Regions from separate parts of the Rhodococcus indonesiensis genome, predicted to be linked through region 2. Evidence: riboswitches for the same ligand, from Rfam matches in the RefSeq annotation. Region 2 holds a riboswitch; each other region holds the start of a gene.

Region 1 (10,073 bases), 2.8 Mb from region 2:
ATCCCGTTCGGTGTCGCCAACTACACCCGTGAAGGCACGGACGTCACGATCATCGCGCTGTCGGCGATGGTGAACGCCGCCAACACCGCCGCGGACAAGCTGGCTGCCGAGGGGATCTCCGTCGAGGTCGTCGACCCCCGCACGGTGTCGCCCCTCGACGAGGAGGGCATCCTCGAATCCGTCGCCTCCACCGGCCGGGTAGTGATCGCCGACGAGTCCGCGGCGCGCTGCGGGTTCGGTCACGACGTCGCCGCGCTGATCGCGACGCGTGCGTTCGGGTCACTGAAGGCGCCGATCGAACTGGTCACCCCGCCGCACACCCCGGTGCCGTTCTCCCCGGTCCTCGAGCAGGCGTGGCTGCCGAACGCCGCTCGGATCGAGGCCGCCGTCCGCAAGGTTGTGAGTGCCTGACATGAGTGAGATCAAACTGATCGAAGTTCCCAAGTGGGGCCTGTCCATGGAGGAAGGCACCGTGGCGGAGTGGCTGGTCGAGGAGGGAGCATCCTTTTCGAAGGGCGACCTGATCTGCGAGATCGAGACCAGCAAGATCGCCAACCAGTTGGAGGCGCCGTTCGACGGGGTGCTCCGACGGGTCGTCGCCAAGCCGGGGGAGACGTTGCCGGTCGGTGCGGTGCTGGCGGTGTCCGCCGAGGCTGCAGTCTCCGACGCCGAAATCGAGGAATTCCTCGCCGGCATCGGGGCAGACCAGCTGCCGACCCCGGCCGAGTCCGGGCGCTCACCGGGCGGACAGCCCACCGCCGCGCAGCCGGATCTCCAGAGCAGCCCGCCGGCGTCGGCGGCCCACGAATCGGTACCGGTGACCGGGGCGGCCACCGGGTCCCGTCAGCGTCCCGGTGCGACGATCGTTCCCGCTGCCCTGCGAGGACGGACGAACGGTGACGTGTTTGCGACCCCGCACGCCCACCGCCTGGCAGACGAGTTGTCGATCGACCTGGCCCGTGTGACAGGGACCGGCCGGGGCGGCCGGATCTCCGTTGCCGACATCCACGACACGATCCGGGCGGGCGGTGGAACCGTCGCACCACAGCCGTCGCCGACGCCGTCAGGTATTCCGGGACGTTCCTTCGAGGACGACACCGCCATCCCGGCAACCCCCGTGGCCCGACGTCTGGCCGCATCCCTCGGGATCAATCTGCACGACTGCCGCGCCACCGGTTCACGCGGCCGGGTGTGTGAGGCCGACGTTCGCGAGGCCGAGCGCCGGTTCCGGCTGCAACCGGAAGTCGTCGCAGCGCCCGAACCCGTCGCGGAGGCGGAGTTCGAGACGATTCCGTTCACGGCGATGCGCAAGGCGATCGGGCAGCGGTTGCAGGAGTCGAAGCGCAGCGCCCCGCACTTCCGGCTCACCGCGGACCTGCAGATCGACGACCTTCTCGCCTTGCGGACGAAGATCAATGCGACCGTGCCCGCCGTCAAGCTGTCGGTCAACGACTTCGTCGTCAAGGCGTGTGCCGCGGCGCTGCGGAAGGTACCCGATGTCAACGTTCAGTTCGACGAGGCGACACAGTCGGTGCTGCGCTATGCAAGTGCCGACATCTCGGTGGCTGTCGCACTGCCGTCGGGTCTGATCACCCCGATCGTGCGCGGGGCCGATGGCAAGACTCTCGCCGAGATCTCCGGGGAGGTGCAGTCGCTGGTGACCAAGGCCAAGACCGGGAAACTGACGGCCGACGAGTTTCAGGGCGGCACTTTCACGGTGTCCAATCTCGGCATGTTCGGTGTGCGGGAATTCGACGCGATCATCAACCCACCGCAGGGCGCCATCCTCGCAGTCGGTGCCGGACAGGAGCGTCCCGTCGTCGTCGACGGTCAGGTCGTTGCGCGCACGATGCTCACCGTCACGCTCTCGTGCGACCACCGGGTGATCGACGGCGCGCTCGGCGCCACCTTCCTGCGAGAACTCCGGCGTTTCGTCGAGTCACCCGCGCTGATGCTCGTCTGAGAGGTACACCATGACAGAGAAGTACGACGTCATCGTCGTCGGGAGCGGGCCGGGTGGCTATGTCGCGGCCATCCGTGCTGCGCAGCACGGTCTGCGCACCGCCGTCGTCGAGCGGGACCGGCTCGGGGGGATCTGCCTGAACTGGGGGTGCATCCCTACCAAGGCGTTGCTGCACGGTGCCGATGTCGCCCACACGCTGGCGAACCTTCGGCCGCTCGGGTTCAGTGCCAGCGGTGTGGAATTCGACATGGCACGCCTCGTCGAGTTCAGCCGGTCGGTGTCGGGGCGACTGTCCGACGGCATCGGCTACCTGATGAAGAAGAACGGCATCGACGTCGTCCGGGGGTCGGCGCGGCTGCTCGACAAGGGAGTCGTCGCCGTGACGGCCGCGGACGAGTCGGTGTCCGAGTACCGGGCCGACCACGTCATCCTGGCCACCGGGGCCCGGCCCCGTTCGGTTCCCGGTGTCGTGCCCGACGGCGACCGGGTCTGGACATACTTCGAGGCTCTGGTCCCGTCGGAGCTTCCGAAGTCCTTGCTGGTCATCGGCTCCGGCGCCATCGGCGTCGAATTCGCGAGTCTGTACAACGATCTCGGCACCGACGTCACCCTCGTCGAATTGGCCCCGCAGATCATGCCGATCGAGGACGCTGCCGTCGCGGGCCATGTACGGCGGCAGTTCGAGAAGCGAGGCATCAGGATTCACACCGGCGCCTCGGTGTCCGAACTGACGGTCGGCACGAACGCCGTCACCGTGGCCGTCCGGTCGGCCGACGGAACGATCGACGAGTCGACCGTGGACAGAGTACTCGTCGCGGCCGGAATCCAGGGCAACGTCGAGGACCTCGGTCTCGAGGAACTCGGTGTCGAGGTCGATCGCGGATTCGTCACCACCGACCAGTGGTGTCGCACCACCGCATTCGGCGTGTACGCGATCGGTGACGTGGCGGGCGCACCTTGCCTCGCCCACAAGGCAAGCCACGAAGCCGTCCTGTGTGTGGACAAGCTCGCCGGTGCGGATCACGTCCGGCCGTTGGACCGCGACTACGTTCCGGGCTGTACCTACGCGCGGCCGCAGGTCGCCAGCCTCGGTCTCACCGAAGAACGAGCCCGTGCGACCGGCCGTCGCCTGCAGATCGGGCAGTTCGATCTGCAGGCGTCCGGAAAGGCGCTCGCGATCGGCGAAGCCGACGGGTTCGTGAAGACGATCTTCGACGCCGACAGCGGCGAACTCCTCGGTGCCCACATGGTCGGCCCGGATGTCACCGAGCAGATTCAGGGATTCGGCATCGCTCGATCCCTGGAGGCGACCGCCGACGATCTCGCCGAGGTCGTCTTCGCGCACCCGACGCTGTCGGAGGCGATGCACGAATCGGTTCTGGCCGCGCTGGGCCGTCCGATCAACATGTAGCAAGTCCCGCCGAACCGCGGACCCGCGTGGAACCGCGGTTCGGCGGGAACCCACGCCCAGGAATCGAACGAAACGTGAATCCCATACCTGGAACAACACCCGACGCGCCGGTCCCGTCGGGCCGCAGGTTGCTTCGACTGGAGGTCCGCAATGCGCAAACCCCCGTCGAACGCAAGCCGAACTGGATCAAGACCCGCGTCAAGAACAGTCCCGCGTACGCCGAACTCGAGAGCCTGGTCGAACGCGAAGGACTGCACACGGTGTGTGCGGAAGCCGGCTGCCCCAACATCTTCGAATGCTGGGCAGACCGCGAAGCCACGTTCCTGATCGGCGGTCGGCAGTGCACGCGCCGCTGCGACTTCTGTCAGATCGACACCGGCAAACCCGCCGACCTCGACCGGGATGAGCCCCGCCGCGTCGCCGAGTCCGTGCAGGCGATGGGACTTCGGTACGCCACCGTCACCGGGGTTGCCCGCGACGACCTGCCCGACGGCGGCGCATGGCTCTACGCCGAGACCGTCCGACAGATCCACGCCCTCAACCCCGGCACCGGCGTCGAGAATCTCGTCCCCGACTTCAGCGGACGGCCGGACCTGCTGGCCGAGGTGTTCGACTCCCGGCCCGAGGTGCTCGCCCACAACCTCGAGACCGTGCCGCGGCTCTTCAAGCGGATCCGTCCCGCGTTTCGCTACGAACGCTCGCTCGGTGTGCTCGCCGCGGCCCGCGACTTCGGCCTGATCACCAAATCGAACCTGATCCTCGGTATGGGGGAGACCCCACAGGAAGTGCAGCAGGCGATGATCGACCTGCACGATGCCGGCTGCGACATCCTCACCATCACCCAGTATCTGCGTCCCTCGCCGCGACACCACCCGGTCGAGCGGTGGGTCGAGCCGGAAGAATTTGTCGAACACTCGAAAGCCGCCGAGGAGATCGGTTTCGCCGGCGTCCTGGCGGGGCCGCTCGTGCGTTCCTCGTATCGCGCCGGCCGCCTCTACGCCGACGCCATGGCCCACCACGACCGTGAACTCACTTCTCCCCTCAGTCATCTCGCCGAATCGCACCCGCCAGGAGTTCGACCCACATGAGTTCCGCCACCGAAGACGACCGCATCATCGACTTCGCCCGTCGCTGGCTGCCCTACGGCGGCGGAAGTCCCGGAGACCTTCTGGTCGAATTCGGAATGACCCCAGCCGGTTACCTGACCCGGCTGGGGGAGATCCTCGACAGCCCCGCCGCCTTACGACTGCACCCCCGACTACGTGCGGACCTGCGCGACTTCGTCGCTGCGCGCACCTCTGCCTCGCGCGCCGCGCCGAATCGGAGCGACCAGGTTCGGAGGCGGAATGTCACCTGATCACACGAACTTCGACACCGTCAGCGAACCGGTACGGCTGGGGCGTCAGCACAGGGCCGAGGCTCTTGCGCAGCCGGGAGACCTCGGCGCGGACGGCAACGATGTGGTCCCGGTCGCCGAACAGGGCCTCGCTCAACGACGCGGCATCGATGCCGGCCGACCGGGTACGTGCCAATACCCTCAGAATCTGCGCGTGCCGCGGTGACAGGGCACGCGTCCATTCCATCTCCCCCCGCACCGTCGCCCGAGGGGCCGTCCCCAGGTCGAGTTCGAGTCGGATGGCCGCCCGTTCCGCGCGGCGGCGCACCAACCATGCGTCACCGAGCGGTTCGGGTACGCAAAGTCCGAGACCGGGCACGAGCAGCGGTCGGTCGGCCTCCGGTGAGGCCAGTCGTTCGGGAACGCCGATGCCGCTGGCTGCCACGACCCATCCGTGACCGTCCACGACGACGGCAGGCCCGCACGTCCTTGCCAGCACCGGCGCCGCATCGGTACGGAGCCTGTCGAGGTGGACGGCATGCTCGCGCCAGAGCATCGACTCGGCCAACCGCACAGCCGTCTGCACGAGGGCCACGGTGGCCGGATGCACCGACATCGCCGACCCGCTGATATCCAGTACGCCGAGGACCTCGCCGGAGCGTGGATCGTGGACCGGTGACCCCGTACACGACCAGCCGTAGTGGGACCGGGCATAGTGTTCGGCCGAAAAAAGCTGTACCGGAGCGTCTTCGACCAGCGACGTGCCGACAGAATTGGTGCCTACCGACTTCTCCGACCAGCGGGCGCCTTCCACGAATCCGAGGACGTCGGCTTCCCTCTGCACGTCACGTGCACCTTCTCGCCACAGCACCACCCCGTCCGAGTCAGCGACGACCACGATGAAGTTCGCGTCGCTCGCCATTTCGGTCAAGGTGCCGCGTAGTTCGGGCAGAACCGACCTCAGGGCGCTTCGTGCACGGCGCGCTTCGAGTTCGGAGACGTCCGCGAGTACCACGTCCTCACACCGGGCGGGACTGACGCCGTCTGCCTGGAGACGCGACCACGACCGGGCGACAACGTCACGCGGAGGCACCGGCGGCGTCCGGCCGGACATCACCGCGTCGTGGACGTCGCTCAACAATCGGGCGCGTCGCGACAAGTCTTCTCCGGAACCGAAAGCGAGCAACCGCTGGCGCGCCGAACTGGCCCTACTCACAGCGTCCAGCCTACCGTCAGGGGGTCAGCCGCACCATGTCCCCTGCCGTCTGCGGCCACCCCAACAGCAAACCCGTCGACGAGTTCGCACATTCGGCGAGACGCGGGTCGACCGGCACACTGCTTGGACAAGAACGTTCCGCACGAACGCTTTCGGTCCTCGGGCCCACGCTTCTGCCGTGCGGCCCGCCTGGGTGGGCGCGGCAAGTGGGCCCGCCACAGCCCAGACCCACGGGGCCGCCGAACGAAGTCGACGCCTATGATCCTCTCGACACGGGGTGCCCGGGTAAGAGGGCTGAGATCACACCCGTCGAACCTGCTCTAGTTCGTACTAGCGAAGGGATGTCCGAATGACGATGTCTGCTGTTCCACCGCCGCGAGTGCTTTCCATTGCCGGTACGGATCCGACCGGCGGCGCCGGCATCCAGGCGGACCTGAAGAGCATTGCCGCGCATCGAGGCTACGGAATGGCGGTGGTCACGGCGTTGGTCGCCCAGAACACCTGCGGCGTGCGCAGTGTCCACCTTCCTCCGGCATCGTTTCTCACCGCTCAACTCGAAGCGGTCAGCGACGATGTCACCGTCGACGCCGTCAAGATCGGCATGCTCGCCGAGACCGATCAGGTGCAAGCCGTCGCCGAATGGCTTGCCACGGTCGCGCCCCCCGTGGTTGTGCTCGATCCGGTCATCGTCGCCACCAGCGGCGACCGGTTGCTCAGCCGCGAGGCCGAAGGCGCGCTCGAAGACCTCATTCCCCAGGTCCATCTGATCACGCCGAACGTTCCCGAACTCGCAGTCCTCAGTTCCACGTCTCCGGCCGACTCCTGGGAGGAACTGCTCGGGCAGGCCCATGAGATTGCCGATCGCTACGGGGTGGCGGTGTTGGCCAAGGGCGGACATCTTCCTGGAGACACCGTCTACGACACCGTCATCGGCCCTGTAGCGGGGGAGGACGATGCGGTCGTGGTCGACAGTCCCCGCATACGCACCTCGAACACGCACGGCACCGGTTGCTCGCTGTCGGCAGCCATGGCTACCCTTCGGCCGCAGCGAGAAAGCTGGGATGCCGCGCTCGAGGAAGCCAAACGGTGGCTCACCGCAGGCATCGAAGCAGGCAGGGAGTTGCATGTCGGTCGCGGCCACGGCCCTGTCCACCACTTCGTCGATCTGTGGACGTGACCTGCTGCGAGGAACAATGCTGCCGTGCACGTCGTCCTCGTGCCGGCTGGGACCCCGGGCAGTCTCGTGAGTTGCCCGAAGTGACAGTGATGTTCGACGGACGGGCATAACCGGGGTAGTCTTGCGACGGACTCGACACGGGGTGCCGGAAACGGCTGAGAGACAGACCCGTCGAACCTGATCTCGATCATGCGAGCGAAGGGATGCCGAGCCGGCGCGGCCGTGTGGTCCGTCGCTGCGGTGAACCCCTTCCCACCGAAGGGAAACAACACAATGCTCTTGCAGAACCAGACGGTACTCGTCACCGGCGCCGGGCGCGGTCTCGGTCACCACCTCGCGCAGTCGTTCGCCGACGAGGGCGCCGCCGTCGTAGTCAACTACCGCAACAGCAGCGACGCCGCCCACGCCCTTGCCCAGAAGATCGGCTCGGACCGCGCTGTCGCGCTGGCCGCCGACGTGACCGACCCCGCCCAGATCGACGCCATGCTCACACAGGCCAGGAAGCACTTCGGCCGACCGGTCACCACCGTCGTCAACAACGCGCTGCCCGACTTCTCCTTCAACGGCGACGCGCGCCGCAGAGCCGACCAGATTGGCTACGGCGATTTCGCCGCTCAACTCGACGGTATCGTCGGCGGCGCGGTCAACACGATCCAGGCGGTTCTGCCCGGCATGCGCGAGGCCGGCGGCGGCAGCGTCATCAATATCGGCACCAACCTGTTCCAGAACCCGGTGGTGCCGTATCACGACTACACCGCCGCCAAGGCAGCACTGCTGTCGCTGACCCGCACATTCGCGGCAGACCTGGGGCCTGAAGGCATCCGCGTGAACATGGTCTCCGGTGGGCTGCTGCGCACCACCGACGCATCGGCAGCGACCCCCGAGGAGGTATTCGAACTGATCGCCGCCTCCACGCCCCTGCGGAAGGTCACCACCCCGGAGGACTTCGCTGCCGCTGTCCTGTTCTTCGCTTCCGACTGGTCGCGAGCAGTCACCGGTCAGAACCTCGTGGTCGACGGCGGGCTGGTGATGAACTGATGCTGTCCCGCACCCTCCATCTCAATGCCTTTCTCCATGGTGTCGGCCATCATTCGGCGGCGTGGCGGCATCCGACGTCCGCGGCGGAGCGAATCGGGGACATCACCTACTTCGAGGAACTCGCTCGGACAGCCGAGCGTGGCTGCTTCGATGCGGTGTTCTTCGCCGACGGTCACTGCGTGAATCCGAGCTACACGGCCGGGACCACGTGGTTTCTCGAACCCCTGACCGCGCTGTCCGCGATGGCGCGCGCGACGAAACGCATCGGGCTGGTCACCACGGTGTCCGCGAGCTTCTACACACCGTTCCATGCGGCGCGGATGCTCGCGTCGCTGGACCACATCAGCGGTGGACGGGCCGGGGTGAACATCGTGACCTCGATGTTCGACGCGGAGGCCCGCAATCACGGGCTCGACGCTCTGCCGGACCATGCCGAGCGTTACGGCCGCGCCGAGGAGTTCATCGAGGTGCTGACTGCGCTGTGGGACTCGTGGGACGAGGCCGGCATCGCCGTCGATCGCGCCGCCGGTCGATACCTCGACGCCGACGCCATCCGTCGGATCGAGCACCGCGGTCAGCACTTCCGCGTCGACGGTCCGCTCACCGTCCCGCGCTGCCCACAGGGGCGTCCGGTGCTGTTCCAGGCAGGAGCGTCGGAGACCGGACGCAGCCTCGCAGCGCGGCACGCCGAAGCGGTGTACTCGGTTTCGTGGGATTCGACCATGGCGCTCGACTTCGCCACCGATCTGCGTGGCCGCGCTGCCGCCGCCGGACGAGATCCCGCGTCGATCGCGATACTTCCGGGCCTCGTCCCCTATGTCGGTCGCACCGAGGACGAGGCCCGGGCAAAGAAGGCGACGTTGGACGCGTTGATCGACATCGACGCCGCGCTCGCCCAGCTCGGCGTCTTCACCGGTCAGGACTACACGGGCCACGATCTCGACGCGCCGGTTGCCGACCTACCGCCCATCGACCAGTTCTCCGGCCCCCAGGGTCGCTACGCAACGGTGCAACGGATCATCGGATCGCACCGGCCCACACTGCGTGGACTGCTCGGCTACCTCGCGGCCGGAGGAGGGCACGCGACGATGATCGGCACGCCCGAGGCGATCGCGGATCGGATCGAGGAGTGGTTCGTCGCCGGCGCCTGCGACGGATTCAACCTGATGTGTCCGGCGTATCCGGATTCGCTGGACGACTTCGTCGACCTGGTAGTCCCGGAACTGCAGCGCCGCGGCCTGTTTCGCACCGCATACCCCGGGACCACATTGCGCGACACGCTGGGACTGTGGTCCTTCGCGTGAAGACGCCCGGGTGACGGCGCCGCCCGGGTAGTGCACAGCGTGGTCACGGATCCTGCTCGTCCAACACCCGCCCGACGAATCCGCCGAGTCGAGTCTCGAGTTGCCGGATCCGAGTCTCGGTGGGCAGTGCTCGATCGGGCTGATTGCCGGGCAGAGGCGCCAGCTCCCGCACATACAGTGAGCATGCGAAGTTACTGCACATGTAGGTTCTGATGCTGTTTCCGGCCTTGCCGCCGGCGCCGGCCTTGCGCGCCGTGAACAGCGACGTCCCACCGGCGCGGTGAACGGCGTGACAGAGGGTGCACATCGTGCTGCGCGACCGGGACCCGTCGGTGTCGGCCTGGCGCAACTCGATGCCGACCGTGTGCTCGGCGCGCTGGGCAATCAGATATGCGCGGAGCGGAGCTCGAGGGTCCGTCCAGCCGAAGAAGTCGAGTTCCGCCCAGCGCACCGCGTCGAAGTCGGGTGGGAACGTCACCGTCCTGATCCTGCTGCGCGAGCTGTTGACGAACGACCCGAGGATCTCGTCGCGGGACAGTGCCTGCATCACCATTCTTCCTTCCACGTTTGATTCATGAAACGTGTGGAGTATAAACTCGCCGGCATGGGTCGCCACAAGGATGTCGAG
Region 2 (10,073 bases):
TCTCTTCGGTCGCGCGGGCGGCCGCGAGCCGGGCGACCTGGCGGCCGATGAGTTGCCGGGCTTCGAGGACGCTGCGGACGACGTCCCAGTCGGGTCGCCCGTCGCGCACGAGCAGTCGCGGGAGCAGTTCCGGCCCGGCCTGGGTGCGGAAGTCCCGTACCGAGGTGGCCTCCCCTTGACGCACCTCCACCAGGCCGGCGTGTGCGAGCCGGGAAATAGCTTCGCGGACAGCGGGCCTCGACACTCCGAAGGCCTCGGCGAGGTGGCGCTCACTCGGCAACGACGCCCCGGCGGCGAGATCGCCGCCGAGCACGCGGGCGGCGATCTGGTCGTACACCTCACCGGAGGCGGACTTGCGGGTGATCGGCTCGAACATCACGACCCGACCGTAGGCCACCGTCCGGACAGAGGTCAAGTGGTAAGACCAGTTCCCTTTGCGGCCGAATGTCACATTCCATCGGTCAGACCGACGGAATGTGACATTCGGCCACCCGGAGTGGTCAGCTGAAGCCCATCACCTGGTCGCCCCACACCTCACGCAGCACCTTGTCGGGGTCCGGGACGAGGGTGTCGGTGTTGTCGATCAGCAGGGTCATGCGCTTGTCGGTGTCGTACGGCGCCCAGTGCCGGGATCCGTCCAGGGCGGCCGGCACGCCGTGGTGCGCGAAGGCGAGCCAGCGACGCTGGATCCGGCCCGAGATCGTCGTCGCAGCCTTGCGGCCACCGAGCCAGAACGTAGGGTCACGATCGAGCGTCCCGAAATTGCCGAAGACGTACGGCAGTTCGGTGGCGTGACCGGCACCGATCCGCGCCGCCTTGAGCATCGGGGTCGCATGGTCGAACCGGTACACCCACGTCGGCGAGTGGGCGCTGTGCGCGTCGGCGATCCACACCACCGGCATCCGGAACCCGGCGTCGCGCGAAAGAGCCATTGCCCCCGACGTTTTCGTGACATCCGGATACGCGGAGATGATCTCCGCGATGCGGTCCGGCGGCAATTCCGGGTGATCCTCGGCGAGCGCGTCGAGCATCGCCTGCACGGAGGCATCGCTCACCGGCATCAACGGGGACTTCATGAAGCGGAAGATCGACGGCTCGTCCTTGTTGGAGCCGATGATCAGGGGGATCCGGTGCGCGAGCCCCTTCTGGAACGCCGCCACCGGGTACTTCGGCACCAGGTCGCGGTCGACCACGGGCGCCATCGCGAGCGTGCCGGGGAACTTCGTGGGAATCTCCCCGACGAGCACGTCGCCCGCGTCGGTCAGCGTCTCGTGCGGCATGTCCCGCAGCGCCCACACCCGCGCCGGGGTGAGGTCGAGGATCTCGAGGAACCGCTCGGCGACCCGGGCGGCCCGCTCGGACCCGTACGCCGACGTCGCCGGCGGACTCTGCGCGATGGCCCGGTGGAACAGCCCCTCCGCGCGGGGCACGGTCATCAGGGTGGTCAGCGACCCACCGCCCGACGACTCGCCGAACACGGTGACCCGGTCGGGGTCGCCCCCGAACGCGGAGATGCAGTCGCGTACCCACTCGAGGGCGGCGATCTGATCCCGCAGTCCCACATTGGATTCGAAGGTAGTTCCGGCGGTGGAGAACGACGAGAAGTCGAGGAAGCCGAGCGCACCGAGCCGATAGTTGACCGTCACCACGACGACGTCGCCGCGCTCGGCGAGCAACCGTCCGTCGTAGATCCGCTGCCCCGAGTAGCCGAGGACGTAGGCACCGCCGTGGATCCACACCATCACCGGCCGCGGCTCCCCGTCCGGCTCCGGCGCCCAGATGTTCAGCGAGAGGCAGTCCTCACCGATCGTCAGCCCCGGATCGATGGGGATCGGGTTGTTGCGTCCCTGCGGCGCGATGGGCCCGAAGCGCCGCGCGTCGAGCACGTCGGTCCACGGCTCCGGCGGTTCGGGGGCGCGGAACCGGAGGTCACCGGACGTCGGCGCGGCGTACGGGACGCCCTTCCACGTGTAGACGGAGCCGTCGCGGTAGCCGCGTACGTCGCCGTACTTGCAGCCGACGATGAGCGTCTCGGCGTCCACGGTCCCTCCCGAACGAACGGTCTGGGGCCAAGGTACCAACAACAGACAGGTTGCATGCGGACCCCGCCGACCCGGGCGACGGAGGCAGTCTGCGCCGAGTGCTATCGTCGGCTCCGTAGACACGGGGTGCTCCGCACATGCGCGGGGCTGAGATCACACCCGTCGAACCTGATCAGGTAATGCTGACGAAGGGATGTCCTGGCATGACCATGCCTGCCCGCGCGTCGGTCCCGGCAGGGACCGACCGCTTCACCGATCTGCTGTGGGACCGGACCAAGGTCCTGCGCGAGTCCATCGACGACCTCGAGTTCCTGCGCCGCCTCGGCGACGGGACGCTGCCGCTCGACGCGTTCCGCTTCTACATCGAGCAGGACGCCCTGTACCTCGCCGGGTACGCCAAGGCACTCGCCCTCCTCGCGGCGAAGGCCCCGGACCCGGGCACCGCCGCGTTCTGGGCGAACAGCGCGGCCACGGCCGCCACCGAGGAATCCGCCCTGCACCGGGGGCTGCTCACCGGCGGGGTCCTGCCGCCTGCCGAGGGCGCCCCCGCGCACTCGCCCGCCTGCCTCGGTTACGTCTCCTATCTCACCGCCACCGTCGCCACCGACCCGTATCCAGTCGGCGCCGCCGCGGTACTCCCCTGTTTCTGGATCTACGCCGAGGTCGGCCGCGATCTCGCCGTCCGCGCCGCCGACGTGCTCGCCGCGGATCCCGCCCACCCCTACGCCCAGTGGGTCACCACCTACGACGCGCCCGAGTTCCACGCCGCGGTCGCCGGCGCCCGCGACCTCGTCGACGCCGCGGCGGCGGCCGCCACCGACGTCGAGCGCGACGCCATGGCCGAGGCGTTCACCATCGCCACGCGCTACGAGCTGCTGTTCTGGGACACCGCGCTCAACACCCAGGAGTGGCCGGCCTCATGACCACGCTCCCTCGGCTGCGCCGCCGGTTCACCGTCCTGGCCGCCGTCACCGCCGCGCTGCTGCTCACCGCGTCCTGCGCCGGGAACAGCGACGATTCCGGTGACACCATCCGATTCGCCCTGGACTGGACGCCGAACACCAACCACACCGGCCTGTACGTCGCCCAGCAGGAGGGCCTGTTCGCCGACGCCGGTCTCGACGTCGAGTTCCTGCCCTACAACAACACCACCCCGGACACCCTCGTCGATGCCGGCAACGCCGAGTTCGGCATCTCCACGCAGGCGCAGGCGACGTTCTCCCGGGCGGCCGGCTCGCGCACCGTCTCGGTGCTCGCGCCGCTGCAGCACTGGGCGACCGGCATCGCCGTCAAGGCCGACCGCGCCGACCTGACCCGGCCCGCGGACCTCGACTCCCGCACCTACGCCGGCTTCGGCGACCCGGGCGACGAGGAGACGCTCGCCCAGGTGATCCGCAACGACGGCGGGCGCGGCGACTTCACCTCCGTCACCCTCGGCACCTCCGCCTACGAGGCCGTGTACTCCGGCACCGCCGACTTCACCGTCTCCTACCTGGCGTGGGAGGGCATCGAGGCCGAGCACCGCGGGCTGCCGATGCGGTACTTCCGCTACACCGACTACGGGTTCCCCGACGCCTACGCGATCGTGATCGACGGCAACGAGGACTGGCTGGCCGAACACCCGGACCAGGCCCGCGCGTTCGTGCAGGCCGTCCAGCGCGGCTACGAGATCGCCGCGCAGGATCCCGACCGCGGCGCGCGCGCCCTGATCGAGGCCAACCCGGGGGCGTTCTCCGACGAGGAACTCGTCTACGAGAGTCAGCGGATGCTGTCGGCCGATTACATGCGCGACGAGAACGGCCGTGTCGGCACCCTCACCCTCGAGCGATGGACCGGGTACTCCCGGTTCCTGTTCGAGAAGGGCCTGCTCGCCGGTCCCGACGGCGCACCGTTGACCACCGAGCCGGACTGGTCGACCTACTTCACCGATGACTACCTCACGCCCTGACCCGACCCGGAACCCCTGGCTGCGGCGCGTCGCCCCGGCCGCGGTGACCGTCGCCGCGCTGGCCCTCGGTTGGCAGCTGTACGTGGCGGTCAGCGGCATCCGCCCGCAGGTGCTGCCCTCCCCCGCCCGGGTCCTCGGGCAGGGGTGGGCGCACCGCGCCGACATCGCCGGTCACGCCTGGTCGACCCTGCAGGTCACGCTCGTCGGCTTCGCGGTGTCCCTGGCGGTCGCCTGGGCCCTGGCGATCGTCGTGGACTTCTCGCCGTGGCTGCGCCGCGCCCTGGTGCCGTTGTTCGTGGTGTCGCAGACCCTGCCGATCATCGCGATCGCGCCGCTGATGATCATCTGGTTCGGCTTCGGGCTGCTGCCGAAGATCCTGGTGATCGCGCTCGCCACGTTCTTCCCCATGGCGATCGGCCTGATCGAGGGCTTCGCCGCCGCGGACCGGGAGGCGGGCGCGTTGCTGCGCAGCATGGGTGCCTCGCGCCGTCAGGAGTTCCGATACGTGCGGCTCCCCTCGGCGCTGCCCCGATTCTTCACGGCGCTGCGCATCGGGATCACCTACGCCGTGGTCGGTGCGGTCTTCGCCGAGTACGTCGGCGCCACGTCGGGACTCGGGATCTACATGAGCACCCAGAAGAACTCGTTCCGGACCGATCTGGTGCTGGCGGCGGTGCTCGTCACCGCGATGCTCTCACTCGCGCTGTACCTGCTCACCTACGCCGCGGAGCGGGTGGTGGCGCCGTGGGCGCTGGCGACGAGGAGCCCCCGGTGAACGCCGTCGCCGTCACCGGCGTGCACAAGGCGTTCGGTGGGCGCACCGTGCTCGACGGCGCCGAGTTCGCGGTGGCCGAGGGCGAGTTCGTCTCGCTCATCGGTCCGAGCGGCTGCGGCAAGTCCACCCTGTTCGGGTTGATCGCCGGCCTCGACGTGCCCGACACCGGCGCCGTCACGGTCGCCGGGCGGCCGGCCGCACCGGGACGGGCCGCGCTGATGCCGCAGAAGGATCTGCTGTTTCCGTGGCGCAGTGTGCTCGACAACTGCGCGCTCGGCCTCGAGGTCCAGGGCACACCCCGCGGTGAGGCGCGGGACCGGGCACGGAAGTTGTTCCCCGCCTTCGGTCTCGCCGGTTTCGAGGATGCCGCCCCGCGGCAGCTCTCGGGTGGGATGCGGCAGCGCGCGGCGCTCGCGCGGACGGTGCTGCAGGGCCGCGACGTGCTGCTGCTGGACGAACCGTTCGGCGCGCTGGATTCGCTGACCCGCACCGAGATGCAGTTGTGGTTGCAGCAGGTGTGGCAGCGGGACCGCTGGACGGTGCTGATGATCACCCACGACGTGCGGGAGGCGCTGCTGCTGTCGGATCGGGTGCTGGTGCTCACCCCCCGCCCGGCGCGGGTGTGCCACGAGGTGTCGGTGCCGCTGCCGCGTCCCCGCGGTCTGGACACGCTGACGTCACCGGAGTTCGTGGCGCTCGAGGGGGAACTCGTCGACGTCCTGCACAGCACGGGGGCGCGCGGCTCGACACCGCAGGACTCGTGCGACTCGACACCGCAGGACTCGCGCGGCTCGTCGCTGCGGGACTGATGCCCTCACGAAATATCGAGTGCAAGTTCGAGTTCCGCGAGGGCGTCCTCGAGATGCCCGAGCAGTCGCTGCAGCGCGGGGACGGTGCGGCGGCACCCGACGACGCCGAAGTCGACGGTGTCCGCGGTGTTGGTCAGCGTGATGTTGAGTGCCTGACCGCTGAGCACGACCGATACCGGGTAGATCCCGTCGAGCCGGGATCCGCCGCGGTACACCGGTTCCCGCGGTCCCGGCACGTTGGAGATGATGAGGTTGAACGGTGGCGGCGCCAGGGCGACCGCGCCCGAGATGGGCGCCAGCGCGAGTCCGGCGATGTTGAGCGCCGACCACACCGTCGCCTGCAGCGGTGTCATGCCGCCGAACAGGGTTTTGCCCTCCGCCATCGAGTCGCTGACCGTCGACAGCCGGGTGAGCGGGTCCTCGAGATGGGTGCCGAGGTTGCACAGCGTGACCCCGACGCTGTTGCCGCCCGAGCCCGATTCGGGGGTGTCCTTCGCGCGTAGCGACACCGGGACCATCGCGATGAGCGGGGTCTCGGGCAGCGCCTGCCGTTCGAGGAGGTACGCGCGGATGGCCCCGGCGCACATGGCGACGACGACGTCGTTGCTCGACACGCCGGCCGCGCGCCGCACCCGAGTGATGCGTGCGCGGCTCCAGGACTGCGCCGCGAAACGTCGCGTGCCGTCGATCGGGACGTTGAACATCGACCGCGGGGCCTCGTACGGCAGTGCGACGCGGCGGCCGCCGAGCACGGTCCGCGCGATCCGCAGCGCAACGGGCGCCGCGCCGATCACGTCGCCGGCCACGGAGCGCACCGTACCAATGGTCGACGTCCGCTCTGCGGTCCCGGATCCGTTCCCGGATCGGGGGCGGGGCGGCAGGTGCCACGGCGCCGGGAAGTCGCGCACGCTCGGGTCGGCGGTGTAGGTGCGTTGCAGCAGCCGCAGCCCGGAGACCCCGTCGAGCAGCGCGTGGTGCATCTTCGTGTAGACGGCGAACCGGCCGTCGGCGAGCCCTTCGATCACGTGCGCTTCCCACAGGGGCCGGTGCCGGTCGAGCAGCCCACTGTGCAGGCGGGAGACGAGGGTGAACAGTTCGCGGATCCGCCCCGGTGCCGGCAACGCCGAGTGCCGGACGTGGTACTCGAGATCGATCTCGTCGTCGACGGTCCACCAGGTGTAGCCGAGACTCGACACCGGATCGGCCGGTCGCTTGCGGAACAGCTCGTCGACGTGCGCGTCGGCGACGAGCCGGTTGTAGAGGTCGGTGACGTACCCCGGACCGGCGTCGGGCGGCGGGGTGAACAGTTCCAGCGAACCGAAGTGCATCGGGCGCTCCCGCGACTCGGCGAGCAGGAACATCGAGTCCGTCACCGGCATGTACCCCACGGGGACTGCCCCCTTTCGTCCGCCGTCGCATGCTGGGATGGATCGTACGTCGGCCCCGCGCATGCCGTACCGAATCGGTAACAGAAAGGCCCGCGACCTGCGAAAACCTCGATGTCCGGTCTCCATCGAGTCACGGTGCTTCGCCCCGGCGGATCGTCGTCGTACTGTCGATCAACCGACCCGGACGAACGTTGCGAAAGCCACGGCGGAAGGGCCGCGGAGGACGAGCCGGAGCCGACGACGAGAGCAGCTCCGCCCGAGCGGACGAGGACGAGGAGGCCCCGATGACGAGCACCGCGTCGAACCATCCTTCGTTGTCGTATCCGCCCGTGCCGCGGCCGGTGCTGCGGCGTGAGATCGCCGGGGTGAGCATGCCGTCGCAGGCCCTGACGTTCTCGGTGCGCAGCACCGTCAAGCCGGTCATCGACGCGTGGGCGCGTGCCCCGCACCTGCCCTGGCCGACGGGCGTGGTCGACCGGCTCGCGTTCCCCCTCAAGCCGGTCCCCGGCACGCACCGGCATCCGGTGCGGCTGCCGTCCTGCCGCGCCGAGTTCCTCGCCGCCCCGGGTGCCGACGGCGCCACCGCGATCCTGTACCTGCACGGCGGGGCGTTCCTGGTGTGCGGGCTGGCCACCCACCGGCAGATGGTCTCCCGCATCTCGTCGGCGGCCGGGGCTCCCGTGCTCAGCGTCGCCTACCGCATGCTGCCGGGGCACCCGATCGAGAGCGCGGTCGAGGACGGCATCGAGGGGCTGCGGTGGTTGATGGCGCACGGCTACCCGGCGGAGCGCATCGTGGTGGCCGGCGACTCGGCGGGCGGATTCCTCACCTTCCAGGTGACGCTCGCGGCGCTGCGGCTCGGTCTCGGCCGTCCGGCCGGCAACGTGGCGCTCTCGCCGCTGACCGACCTCGACACTCGCGGCAAGCTCGCGCATCCCAATTCGTATCGGTGCGCCCTGTTCCCGCGCCGCGCCGTTCCGGCCCTGGCCGACGTGATCGCCCGCATCGACGCCGCCGCCGGTGGGTCGGGCCCGCGTGCGGTGTCGCCGGTCGACGCCGACCTGACCGCGATGCCCCCCACCCTCATCCAGACCGGTTCGGAGGAGATGACGTACGTCGACGCCGAGCTGATGGCCGAACGTCTCGCGAGCGCGGGCGTGCACTGCGAACTGCAGGTGTGGGAGCGGCAGGTGCACGTGTTCCAGGCCGCGGCGGGCATCGTGCCCGAGGCGGGACGGGCCGTCGCTTCGATCGGGGTGTTCGTCCGCAGCCTGGACTGACGGGTCGGCCGGAGGGGGGCGCCGACTACGACCCCCCGAGTGGCCGGACGTCCCGGGCCCCGCAACCGCGCGATGCTGCCCGCGCGGCGCCTGTCGGTCCCCCCGGCTAGTGTCTTCACACGGTCCCGCGACCGCGGAAAGGGGGTGGATCGTGACCGACACCGAGAGCCGATTCGACCGCGACGTCGACCGGTCCTGGAGCGAATTCCGGGCACGTCTCGCCGACCATGTGGCATCGATGCGCGACGGCGACGGGCTGGTCCTCGAACCGCTCGTCGAGGAGGACACCGGCCCCGCCGGACCGTGCGTGCAGTTCTACGCGTGGGGTGAGGGCCAGGTCCGGTGCGAGGTGCCGTCCAATGCCCACCTCGACCCCGATCGTCGTCTCCGGCCGGGCGACGAGGCGCTGCTCGCCGAGCTGGGCTGGCGCGAACCGTCCCGGGGACCCGAAGACCCGGAGGACGGCGGGTCGCCCGCCTACTGGATGGACCGGCCCGCGGCGTGGGCCGACCAGCTCGCGGCCGTCGCGGTGACGGCGCTGCGCCGGGTGTGGGGGGTGCCGCATCCGCTGTTCCTGCGCACCGAGACGTTCGGCACCGGACGGGCCGACTTCGAACTGCCCCCGCCGGCCGAGGAGATCCCGCCGCAGGCTGCGCTCCCCCTCGCCGTCGAGACGGCGGGCGAGGACCATGTCCGCGAGCTGATCGAGTCGACGCTGCGCGAGCGGATCGGCGACGTCCCGCTGTGGGACGAGGACGGCGATCTGGCGGTTCGGGTCGCGGGGATGCTCGTGTTCGTCGGCGTCGGGCCGCACGAGCGCACCGTCGACGTGTTCGCCCCGATCGTCCACCACATCACCGGACGTACCCGCGCCGCCGAGGTCGTCGCCGACCTCAACCGGCGGTGGCCGCACCTGAAGTTCGTGCTGGTCGAGGACCGGGTCGCGGTGGCGGCGCACCTGCCCGCGTCGCCGTTCGTGCCGGCCCACCTGCTGGCCACACTCGACCTGGTCGCGCAGTTCCTCGAGGGGCTGGACGAGGGGTTCGGCACCAGCCTCGGCGGCGAGCTGCTGCACGAGACCGACCACGACTGTGTGCCGCCGCCCGCGGACGAGCTGCCGCCGTGGACGACCGAGTCCGAGGCGGATCTTCCGTTGACGCTGCTGGCACTGCGCGACCTCCATCTCGACGGAGAGGTGTCGGTCGAGCCCCGCACGGTGGCCCGCATGGCCGACGACGAACCGGACCAGTTGCTGCGTTTCCTGCGGCTGAGTGTGGACGCGCAGGTGTGCTGGCAGGCCGAGGCGATGGGCCGCGCCGCGGCGGGGGACGACGCCGGTACCGCGCGGGCCGAGGCGAAGGCGCGGGAATGGGAATCGACCTGCCGCTCGCTCACCGCAGCGATGCGGCTGCTCGTGCCCCCGGCCGGCAGCACCGGGAAGCGCCGGCGCCGGCGCCGGTCGTCCCCTCCCGAGCAGACCGAGCTGTTCGAGAACCCGGACGAGCCCACGCTGTTCGACGAACTCTCCGACTGAGCACCTCGGGCGGGCGTGCCGCTGCCGCGGGACGGATGGCTGCCGACGCGGCGATCCGCGCCGCCGTGCCCGGAGCGAGGTCAGGCGTCGCATGTCCCGGATCCGCCACCGACACGGCGATCCAACTCGGACAACGGCGGCTCAACCACCATGCCGCTACCGCAGCCGTTCGCATACGGGCCGAACGCAGCCAACAGACACCGAGCCTGCAACCCGGCGCCGTTCGGGGGCAGCATATGGAGGCTGGTTCTTACCCGCTTTACGTGATGGCCGTACACCAGCGGCCCCGAAGAGTGC
Region 3 (10,073 bases), 2.3 Mb from region 2:
AGGCCCCTCTCGTCGAACGGGACGTCGAGAATCGGGTCCGATCGGCGGCGTGCCGAATGCCCCGCGCGGACCCAGTCGAGAGCGATCGACAGCACCAGGGTGCGCATCTGCAGGAGCCGTCCCTCCTCCGGCGACAACGTCTCCACCCGCCGCGCGGCCTCGCGCAGGTCGGCCTCCTCGATCTCGTCGACCGGGCGGTCGTGCAGCAGGATCAGCACGGTCGTCATCCGGGCGACAGCGTGATGCCGGGAACTGGGCGGCACCTGGTCGAGAGCGGCGATCGCGGCAGCCCGCTCGCCGCGGAGGGTGAGTTGCCGCGCCAGGCCGAACGCGGCGCTCACCACGTTGTGATCGGTGCGCCACACGGTGCGGTAGTAGTTCTCGCAGAACGCGCGCCAGGCATCGGGATCCTCGCTCTCCCAATGCTGCAGGATGAGTTCGGCGGTGGCCGCCAGAGCGAGCTTCGGTGCGGTCTCGCCGGGCATCGCGGCGAGCACCTTCTCGAATCTGCCGAAGGCGGACTCGTATTCGCCGTTGATCAGCTCGGCGAGACCGGCATACCAGTCGATGCGCCAGTCCGCTCCCAGGTCACGTTCCAGCTTGCCCAGGATCTCGGTGGCGCGCGCGCCGTGCCCGAGGTCGAGATGGGCACGGACCTCGGCGAGCGTGATCTCCCGGGAGAACGAGACGTCGGCCGTGCCGACGACGCGCTCGATGCCGTTGTCGCGCGCGTGGCGCAGCGCGTCGAGTGTCTGCTGAGGTTCGCTGTGCACCGCCGCCGCCAGCAGTGCCGCACTCGGATCGAGCGGATCGAGCAGCGGAACGGGCAGCGCTGCCGCCACATCACGCGCCGCGAGCTTCTCGTCCCGTTCGACACCGTCGACGATCGAATCCGTGCGCCCGACAGCCTCGTCCGTGCCGAACGTCGTCCGCTGCCGGCTGAACACCGACGACAGACCCGGATGCTCCTCGCCGGTCTGCTGCGACAGGATCTCGCGCAGGACACCCGTCAGCTGGCTCGCCATCTCGTCGGCCGACTCGAATCGTCGCTGCGGATCGGGATCGATCGCCCGCAGCAGCAACCGGTGGTAGGACTCGTACTCCGCCAGCAGCGGCGCCTCGGCCGGCGTCGGGAGGCCGTCGGCCGGACGCCCCTGCGTCCACGGCATGTCGAGGGTCAGTACGGCGAGGGTCCGGCCGACGGTGTAGATGTCGGACGCCACGGTCGGGCCGGTGCGCACGATCTCCGGGGCCTGGAAGCCCGGCGTTCCGTACAGGTAGCCGTAGTCCTCGATGCCGGTGACGGCACCGAGATCGATGAGTTTGAGCTGTTCCTCGGTGACCATGATGTTCTCGGGCTTGAGGTCGTTGTAGACGAGCCCGATCGAATGCAGATAGCTCAGCGCCGGCATGATCTCGAGGACGTACGCGACGGCCTGTTCGACGGGCATCCGCGAGGGCTTGGGACAGGTGTCGAGCACCTCGCGCAGCGAGTGCCCGCCCACGTATTCCATGACGATGTAGCCCATCGGGCTGCCGTCGGGGCGAGGGTGCTCGACGAAGTTGAAGATCTTCACGATGCTCGGATGCGTCACCTCGGCGAGGAACTGCTTCTCGGCCAGCGCGACGGCCTGCGCCTCGGCGTCTCCGGAGTGCAGCAGGCCCTTCAGGACCACCCAGCGATCACTGACGTTCCGGTCGATCGCCAAGTAGATCCAGCCGAGACCACCGTGGGCGAGACAGCCCTGCACCACATACTGCCCGCCGACGACGTCGCCGACCGCGAGCAGCGGAGTGAACTCGAACGGGGTTCCGCACGAAGGACATCGGCCCGACGTCGCGCCCGGGCCGTTGGGTGTGCTGCGGCCGACCGGCTTGCCGCACTTCCAGCAGAACCGCTTGCCCTCGGCGACGTGCGGGTCGCGCAGGACGACGGACTCGGGGTCGACGGGAGTGGGGACGGGGATGTCGACGAGACCCGCGAGTCGCCGCCGCGACGGCAACCGCGACCGGGAGCGGCGTGAGGACGACCGCTGCGACGGCACGCTTCCCCGGCGGCTGCGCTGAGTACCGGGACCGATACTCGGTGCTGTGCCCGGACCGATGCTCGGTGCTGTACCCGGACCCATGCTCGGTGCTGTTCCCGGCCCGGCGCTCGGTGCGGTCGCCGGACCGGAATCCGGGGGTGCCGCCGGTGCTGTCGCCGGTCCGGTGTCGTCGTCGGTGTCGGACATGCGTTCTCTCAGTCCACGTACGTCGGGGTCGGCGGCGCCGGGGCGGGACCGAGGACGGTGAGCCAACGGTTGTAGATCTGCGTCCACGTGCCGTCCCGACGGATCCGTTCGAGGGTGCCGTTGACGAACCGCACCAGGTCCTCACGGCCCTGCGCGATCCCGATGCCGTAGGGCTCGGTTCCGAGCGGCGCTCCCACCAGTTCCAGGTACGGGTCCTGGGAGGCGAGCCCGGCGAGGATCGTGTCGTCGGTGCTGACGGCGTCGACCTGGCGCTGCTGCAGCACGACGAGACAGTCCGCCCACGACGGGACGGTCAGGATCGCCGCGGACGGTTGCAGTTGCCGCAGACGCATGAGCGACGTCGTGCCGCGCACCGCACACACCCGCCGGCCGGCGAGATCGGCGACGTCCCGGACGTCGGAGCCCTTGACCACCAGGACACGCTGCTGGGCGACGAAGTACACCGTGGAGAAGTCGACGCGCTCACGTCGGGCACACGTGATCGTCATCGTCTTCGCGACGATGTCGACGGTGGAATCCTGCAGGGCCTGCTCCCGGTCCGCGGAGTTCAGGATCCGGAAGTCGAGCAGGTCCGGACTGCCGAGCAGATCCCGGGCGATCTCGCGGGCGATGTCCACGTCGAACCCGGCGATCCGGCCGGTCGAGGGGTCGCGGAAACTCATCAGGTTGCTGCCGGTGTCGAGCCCGACGACGAGGCGTCCGCGCGCCCGGATCGCATCGAGGGCCGGTCCGGTCGTCGCCCCGTCGGGACGCAGCCCGGCGGTCGGGTCGCCGCAGTCCGGCTCCGGGGGAATCGGCATGTCGGTGGGCGCGAGTGCGGCGCGCTCCGGCAACGGCGGTTCGGTGTAGGACACGTCGGGACCGGCGACGATCTCCGGTTGCGACGTCGCGCACCCACCGGTGAGGACGGCCGTGGCGACGGCGACGGCGAGCAGGGCGTTGCGGATGTTCACAGGTACTCCCGGATTCGTGGCGCCAGTCCTCCCACGACGCCGAGCCACGCGAGCACGGTGAGCACCCACGCGGCCGGTGCGAGCGCGGACAGCGTGTCCGCGGCGCGGACTTCGTTGCCGCGCAGTTCGGCGCGCGCGAGGTCGATGCCCTGTTCGAGGGCGCGGTCGACCGCGTGGAACTGGGCCGCCGCCTCGTCGGGCCCGGGACCGGTGGCGAGGATCGCGGCAGCCGGGTAGTCGCCCCGGTCGAGTGCCGCCTGCACGCGGTCGTGCGATGCCAGCCAAGCCGTGCGCGCTTCGGCGGCGCGGCCGGCGGGTTCGGCCTGGGACTCCACGTCGGCGGCCGCGGAGCCGGTGAGCAACTCCTCGAGACGGTCCATGCTGCCGTCGAACATCGCGTCGTATTCGCCGGTGACGTCCCGTCGGACCAGCTGCAGCGTCTCGGCGGTCCGGGCCTGCTGGGCGAGGATCCGGCTGTCGGTGAAGACCCCGAGCGGTTCGCCGCCGCGCTCGACGGCGTTCCGGGTGGCGCTCGACGAGATCAGTCCCGCGACGAGGAGCCAGCACAGCAGGATCCCCGTCGAGGCGATGGCCGTGAGAAGTCCGAGGTTGAGGGTGCGGCGGCTGATCCGCGAAACGATCACGTGCACGCCGGCCAGCGCGACAACCGTCACCAGCAGCATCCCGATCGACGTCCACGGCGGTTGCACCGCCGCCCGCTGGGTGGACGTGACGGCGGACGAGCTGCGTTCGTGCAGTTCCTGCGCCATCGGCAGCAGTTCGGACTGCATCAGGTACGAGGCCTCGCCGAGGTAGGCGGCGCCCACGGGGTTTCCGACGCGATTGTTCGCCCGGGCCGTCTCCACCAGGCCGGTGTAGACGGTGAGCCGGCCGGCGATGTCCGCCAGCAACCGGGCACTCACCCTGTCGTCGGCGGCGATTCCGCCGGCCGCGGCGACGAGCTGGGTGGACGCCTCGCCGACGGCCTGGGTGTAGCGTTCCCGCACCTCCTCGGGTTCGATACCGCCCGCGATGAAGCCGGTGGCGGCGGCCGCGTCCGCGACGGACAGCGCACTGTAGAGACTCTGGGCGGCGTCGGCGAGGGGTTCGACGGAGGTGAGCAGCCGACTGTGCGTGGCCTGCCGGCTCGTCACGGTCTGACCTGCGACGATGCCCGAGACGATGAGGAGGACCGACAGCAGCGCGCCGAGGGTGAAGAGTGCGGCGGGAGTGGATCGCAGCAGGGCGCGCCAGTCGTCGGCGCGGCGGTCGTGGTCGACGACGGGATCGGACACGTCGCTGCGCTCGAGGCGACCCGCGACCGCGCCGAGCGTGGGGGTCACGCGCACGTCCACGAGAGCACCCCTTCCGATGTGGCACTGTGTGTGGCGAGCATATAAGCAGTAATGGGATGTCGTTGCCGTCCGAGGGCGGTGGACGCCCGGCTCGCGGTCGGCGGCCGGGCGGCAGGGAGGCGGACGCGATGCGAGGTGACGGGGACGGCTGGGCCGTCGGACCCGACGGTGGTCGCCGGTGGGGCAGATTCGGTGCGGCCGGGCTGCTGCTGCGTGCACCGCTGCCCGACGGCACCCCGGCCGTGTTGCTGCAGCACCGCGCGGCGTGGAGCCACCAGGGCGGCACGTGGGCCCTGCCCGGCGGCGCCCGCGACAGCGACGAGAGTCCCGTCGCCGCGGCTGTACGGGAAGCCGAGGAGGAGACCGGGATCGACCCGGCTGCCGTGAGCGTGCGCACCGAGCGGGTCACCTCCGGCGGTGCCGGGGGATGGACGTACACCACGGTCGTCGCGGACACCCCGAGCCCGATGGCGACGACCCTCAACGGGGAGAGCACCGAACTGCGCTGGGTGCCGGAGGCGGACGTCGAGACCATGTCCCTGCACTCCGGGTTCGCGGCCGCCTGGCCGGACCTGCGGACCCGGGCGGTGCGGATGTTGCTCGACACGGCCAACGTCCTCGGCTCGCGGCCGAACGGCTGGTGGCGCGACCGGCCGGGTGCCACCGCACGACTGCTCGCGGAGCTGGCCGAGTCGGTGCCCCGCACCGTCGAGCTGCCCGGCGGGTCCTTCGGCTGGGTGAGCCGCATCGAGGCGGTCCTCGAGGGGCAAGCCCGCGCAGCGGTGATCGACGACGACCGCACCCTGGTGCACCCCGCCGCCGGCAGCGGAGACGACGAGCTGGCCGTCCTGGCGAAGGGCACGTCGGCGGTCCTGGACCAGGTGCTCACCGTGGTGGTGACGGCCGACCGGGGACTGCGCGCCCGGCTGCCCGGGGACGTGCCGACCCTGGCGCCGTCGACGGTCCTCGACTGGCTGTGACGGACTTTCAGCCGGGCAGCGCGGCCTTCAGTGCCGCCGCCGCGGCCCGCGGATTCGGTGCCGCGGTGATGGCGCGGACCACCGCGATGCGGGTGGCGCCGGCGTCGAGCACCTCGGGCAGCCGCTCGGCATCGATGCCGCCGATGGCGAACCACGGCCGCCGCGGCTGCGACCGGGCCACCTCCCGCAGCACCTCGAGGCCCGCCGCGGTGCGACCCGGCTTGGTGGGGGTCTCCCACACCGGCCCGTTGGCGAAATAGTCGACACCGTCCTCGATGTCGGCGAGGCTGGCCTGGGCCCGGCTGGCGGTCGAGCGGCCGATCACCACGTCGTCGCCGAGGACCTGCCGGGCGTACCGCACCGGCAGGTCGCCCTGCCCGAGATGCAGGATGTCGGCGCCGGCGGCCAGGGCGATGTCGGCGCGGTCGTTGACGGCCAGCAGGGCGCCGTGCCGGTGGCAGGCGGCGGCGAGCACCTCGAGTGCTTCGAGTTCCTCGCGCGCCTCGAGCGGGCCGAACTTCTTCTCGCCTGCCGAGCCCTTGTCGCGGAGCTGGACGATGTCGACACCGCCCGCAAGGGCCTCCTCGACGAATCGGGCCAGGTCGCCGGTGTCGCGACGGGCGTCGGTGCACAGGTAGAGCCGGGCCTGCGCGAGGCGTTCCCGGGGGGCGGGATGGTTGCCGCGGTAGGTAGTCACGGCGGAGACGGTAGTCTCTGCTCTGAACGAATCGACACGGGAGTCCCGGGGATCGCGGGGCTGAGAGGGGGCCTGCCGGCCCCGACCGTCAGCACCTGAACCGGATCATGCCGGCGCAGGGAGTGAGGTGGACGAACTGTTGGGAACCGTATCCGTTGTCGGCGGAGGCGTGATCGGGCTGTCGATCGCCTGGCGCGCGGCCCGGGCCGGCTGGACCGCGACCGTGCACGACCCGTCCCCGGGAGCGGGGGCGTCCTGGGTGGCCGGGGGGATGCTGGCGCCCTTGTCGGAGGGTTGGCCGGGTGAGGAACACGTCCTCGAGCTGGGCGCCGCGTCGCTGGCCCGCTGGCCGGCGTTCGGCGCCGAGCTGCTGCGGGAGACCGGCCTCGACCTGTTCACCTCCACTGCGTCGCTGACCGTCGCGCTGGACGCGGCCGACGCCGCCGACCTGCGCACGATCGCCGAGTGGGTGTCGGCCCAGGGGCACGAGATGCGCGTGCTCGGCCGCGCCGAGGTGCGTGAACTCGAGCCGTCGCTCGGCCCGCGCATCCGTCTCGGGCTGCTGGCCCCGGACGAGCTGGCCGTGGACAACCGGGTTCTCGTCGACGCGCTGCGACGGGCGGCCGCCGCGGCCGGGGTCACCTTCGTCGACGAGCCGGTCCTTGACGTCACGGACCTGGACGCCGACCGGGTGGTGCTCGCGGCCGGCGCCGCCTCGGCGCGGCTGTGGCCGGGCTTGCCGGTGCGGCCGGTCAAGGGGGAGATCCTGCGGTTGCGGACCCGCCCGGGCGCGGCTCCCGCTCCACACCGGACGGTCCGCGGCAGCGTGCACGGCCGGCCCGCGTACCTGGTGCCGCGCGCGGACGGGCTCGTCGTCGGCGCAACCCAGTACGAGGCCGACGACACGCAGGTCACCGTCGCGGGGGTGCGGGATCTCATCGCCGACGCCGAGACGCTGTTCCCGGCGATCGGCGAGTACGAGCTGTACGAGGCGAGTGCGGGACTACGACCCGTGAGCCCGGACAACCTGCCGCTGATCGGCCGGCTGTCCGAGCGGGTGATCGCCGCGACCGGGCACGGTCGCAACGGCGTGCTGCTGACCCCGGTCACGGCGGACGCGGTGGTCGCGGAGCTCGCGGACGAACCGCTCGCTGTGGCGAAATATGCTGATCCGCAACGATTTACCGAGGAGTGAGTGTGATGAACGGTGCGCCGACGGTGGGAGTCACGGTCAATGGGGAGGAGCGCTGGTTCGCCGAGGCGCCGACGATGGCCGAGTTGCTGAGTGGGCTCGGGCTGCCCGACAGGGGGGTCGCCGTCGCCGTGGACGGTGCCGTCTTCCCCCGGGGACGCTGGTCCGAGCGCGTCGAGAAGGGCTGGCAGATCGAGGTGCTGACGGCGGTGCAGGGTGGCTGAGCGCGACTTCGGCTCCGACCCCGGCCACGACCTGCCGCCCCTGACGATCGCCGGACGCAGCTTCGCCTCGCGGCTGATCACCGGCACCGGTGGGGCCGCGAACCTCGCCGTGCTCGAAGAGGCCCTCGTCGCCTCCGGCACCGAGCTGACCACCGTGGCGATGCGCCGGGTGGACGCGGCGTCCGGGACCGGCGTGCTCGATCTGCTGCGCCGCCTCGACATCGCGCCGCTCCCCAACACCGCCGGCTGCCGCGGCGCCGCCGAGGCGGTGCTCACCGCACAACTCGGCCGCGAGGCGCTCGGAACGGACTGGGTCAAACTCGAGGTCGTCGCCGACGAACGCACGCTGCTGCCCGACGCGATCGAACTCGTCTCGGCCGCCGAGCAACTCGTCGACGACGGGTTCGTCGTGCTGCCCTACACCAACGACGACCCGGTGCTGGCGCGACGGCTCGAGGACGTCGGCTGCGCCGCCGTGATGCCGCTCGGCTCGCCGATCGGCACGGGCCTCGGGGTCGCCAACCCGCACCACATCGAGATGATCGTCGAAGCCGCCGGGGTGCCGGTGATCCTCGATGCGGGTATCGGCACGGCCTCGGACGCCGCGCTCGCGATGGAACTCGGGTGCGACGCGGTGCTGCTGGCGACCGCGGTGACCCGGGCGAAGGACCCGGCCCTCATGGCGTCCGCGATGCGCCACGCCGTCGAGGCCGGCTTCCGGGCCCGGCACGCGGGCCGCATCCCGAAGCGGTTCTGGGCGCAGGCGTCGTCGCCGCTCGAGCCCTGAGACGACCCGATGTGAGGCCGTGACGGTCGGTTTCCCACCGGACCCGGGGGCGCCCACCGGACCCGGTGGTGCCGCACGCGTCGCGGCACCACCGGCGTCGTCGGCGGCGGCGAGCAGTGGTGCACGGGTGGTTCTCTTCCCACGATCGAGGGACGGCAGCGGTGGCCGGATCGTGCAGTTCGGGCGATACCGGTCGAAGCGGAATGCGCCTATTGCCTCCAGTGGATCGGGGGAGCAAGGTGAAACCTGGGGAACGACAACGACCGGCGGCGCCGCGTCGGCACCGCCCTGAGGAGAAGGGTGCCGATCGTGTTCGCACGCTCGACCACAATTCACGCGCATCCGTCGTACATCGATGCCGGGATCAGGCACGTACGCGACACCGTGATGCCCACGCTGGCAGACATCGAGGGCTGCCTCGGCATGTCCCTGCTGATCGATCGCGGCTCGGGCCGGTGCATCGCGACCAGTTCGTGGCGCGACGACGAATCGATGCGCGCCAGCGAAGGAGCGGTGCGCACGCTACGTGACGAGGCCGCCAGGATCTTCCACGGCACCACGGAGGTGTCGCGGTGGGAGATCGCCGTCATGCATCGCGACCACCATTCGGATCGCGGGGCCTGGTGCCGGGTCACGTGGATCAGAACCGAGCCGGCGCACATGGACCGTGGCGTCGACCTGTGGAAGATGGGCGAACTGCCCAAGGTGGAGGAACTCGACGGGTTCTGCAGCGCCAGCCTGATGATCGACCGCGCGTCCGGCCGCGGGGTGTCGTCGATGACGTTCGACAGCGCCGAGGCGATCGAACGCCACAGGGAACGCCTCGACGGCATCCGGGCGGCAGTGGTTCGCGAAGCGGGCGCGGAGATACTCGACACCTGCGAATTCGAGCTCGCCATCGCCCACCTGCACGTCCCCGAAATGGCGTGAGCCGGAGGGCGCCGGCGCCGCGCGTCCTCCACCTTGCCGTCGAGGACGAGTCGCCACCTGCTGCCGTCAGCCGCCGACGGTCAGGGGTCTGCCTGTCGGTCCGGGTCGCATTCCGGATCGAGAGGGTCAGGCTGCGGGTAGGTCGCGCACGTACCGGCCGGGGGCCGCCTCGAGCGCGGGGTGCCGGGTACTGCCGGGTGCGCTCGGCGCGGTGGTCTCCTCTCCGCCGTGGGCGAGCACCCAGTCGGCCCAGGCCTGCCACCAGCTGCCCTGCTGCCGCTCGGCGTGCTCGAGCCAGGTGTCCGGGTCCGGGCCCGGTGTGCCGCCGGTCCAGTAGTGCGCCTTCGGGTTGCCGGGCGGGTTGACCAGGCTGGCGATGTGCCCGGAGAAGCTGAGCACGAATTCGGTGTCTCCACCGAGCAACTGGGTGGTGCGGTAGCAGTTGCGCCAGGCGGTCAGGTGATCGGCGATCGCGCCGGAGACGAAGGTGGGGACGGTGATCGACTTCAGGTCCACCGGTGTGCCCAGCACGGTGAACTTACCGCGCTCGACGAGCAGGTTGTCCCGGAACAGGTCGAGGAACTGACCGTGCAGGGTGCCGGGCAGATTGGTGCCGTCGGCGTTCCAGGCGAGGATGTCGAACGCCGGTGGGGTGCGTCCCATCAGGTAGTTGTTGACGACGTAGTTGAACACCAGGTCG

Evidence for each region. A riboswitch is a leader RNA that binds a small molecule or an ion and turns the genes downstream of it on or off. The one in region 2 is predicted to bind thiamine pyrophosphate.
Region 1: another riboswitch for thiamine pyrophosphate. It lies ahead of ACM26Y_RS21230 (3-oxoacyl-ACP reductase); the one in region 2 lies ahead of ACM26Y_RS08850 (TenA family protein).
Region 3: another riboswitch for thiamine pyrophosphate. It lies ahead of thiO (glycine oxidase ThiO); the one in region 2 lies ahead of ACM26Y_RS08850 (TenA family protein).

The regions. Positions count from the first base shown of each region.
Region 1 covers NZ_CP180630.1:4,642,776-4,652,848, reverse strand. Annotated here, with positions in the region: gene ACM26Y_RS21265 (alpha-ketoacid dehydrogenase subunit beta) at 1-411, shown strand, start outside; gene ACM26Y_RS21260 (2-oxo acid dehydrogenase subunit E2) at 413-1,963, shown strand; gene lpdA (dihydrolipoyl dehydrogenase) at 1,974-3,374, shown strand; gene lipA (lipoyl synthase) at 3,449-4,462, shown strand; gene ACM26Y_RS21245 (DUF3263 domain-containing protein) at 4,459-4,731, shown strand; gene ACM26Y_RS21240 (GAF domain-containing protein) at 4,724-5,851, opposite strand; TPP riboswitch at 6,190-6,285, shown strand; gene thiD (bifunctional hydroxymethylpyrimidine kinase/phosphomethylpyrimidine kinase) at 6,276-7,103, shown strand; TPP riboswitch at 7,232-7,324, shown strand; gene ACM26Y_RS21230 (3-oxoacyl-ACP reductase) at 7,377-8,141, shown strand; gene ACM26Y_RS21225 (LLM class flavin-dependent oxidoreductase) at 8,141-9,445, shown strand; gene ACM26Y_RS21220 (FBP domain-containing protein) at 9,489-9,992, opposite strand; gene ACM26Y_RS21215 (TetR family transcriptional regulator) at 10,050-10,073, shown strand, end outside.
Region 2 covers NZ_CP180630.1:1,880,486-1,890,558, reverse strand. Annotated here, with positions in the region: gene ACM26Y_RS08860 (FadR/GntR family transcriptional regulator) at 1-376, opposite strand, end outside; gene ACM26Y_RS08855 (carboxylesterase/lipase family protein) at 501-2,042, opposite strand; TPP riboswitch at 2,155-2,253, shown strand; gene ACM26Y_RS08850 (TenA family protein) at 2,246-2,965, shown strand; gene ACM26Y_RS08845 (ABC transporter substrate-binding protein) at 2,962-3,990, shown strand; gene ACM26Y_RS08840 (ABC transporter permease) at 3,971-4,765, shown strand; gene ACM26Y_RS08835 (ABC transporter ATP-binding protein) at 4,762-5,574, shown strand; gene ACM26Y_RS08830 (WS/DGAT/MGAT family O-acyltransferase) at 5,580-6,962, opposite strand; gene ACM26Y_RS08825 (alpha/beta hydrolase) at 7,247-8,242, shown strand; gene ACM26Y_RS08820 (T3SS (YopN, CesT) and YbjN peptide-binding chaperone 1) at 8,394-9,776, shown strand.
Region 3 covers NZ_CP180630.1:4,169,937-4,180,009, reverse strand. Annotated here, with positions in the region: gene ACM26Y_RS19200 (tetratricopeptide repeat protein) at 1-2,234, opposite strand, end outside; gene ACM26Y_RS19195 (glutamate ABC transporter substrate-binding protein) at 2,243-3,208, opposite strand; gene ACM26Y_RS19190 (hypothetical protein) at 3,205-4,563, opposite strand; gene ACM26Y_RS19185 (NUDIX hydrolase) at 4,692-5,543, shown strand; gene thiE (thiamine phosphate synthase) at 5,551-6,240, opposite strand; TPP riboswitch at 6,267-6,379, shown strand; gene thiO (glycine oxidase ThiO) at 6,368-7,435, shown strand; gene thiS (sulfur carrier protein ThiS) at 7,441-7,656, shown strand; gene ACM26Y_RS19165 (thiazole synthase) at 7,649-8,443, shown strand; gene ACM26Y_RS19160 (antibiotic biosynthesis monooxygenase) at 8,744-9,373, shown strand; gene ACM26Y_RS19155 (PHA/PHB synthase family protein) at 9,500-10,073, opposite strand, start outside.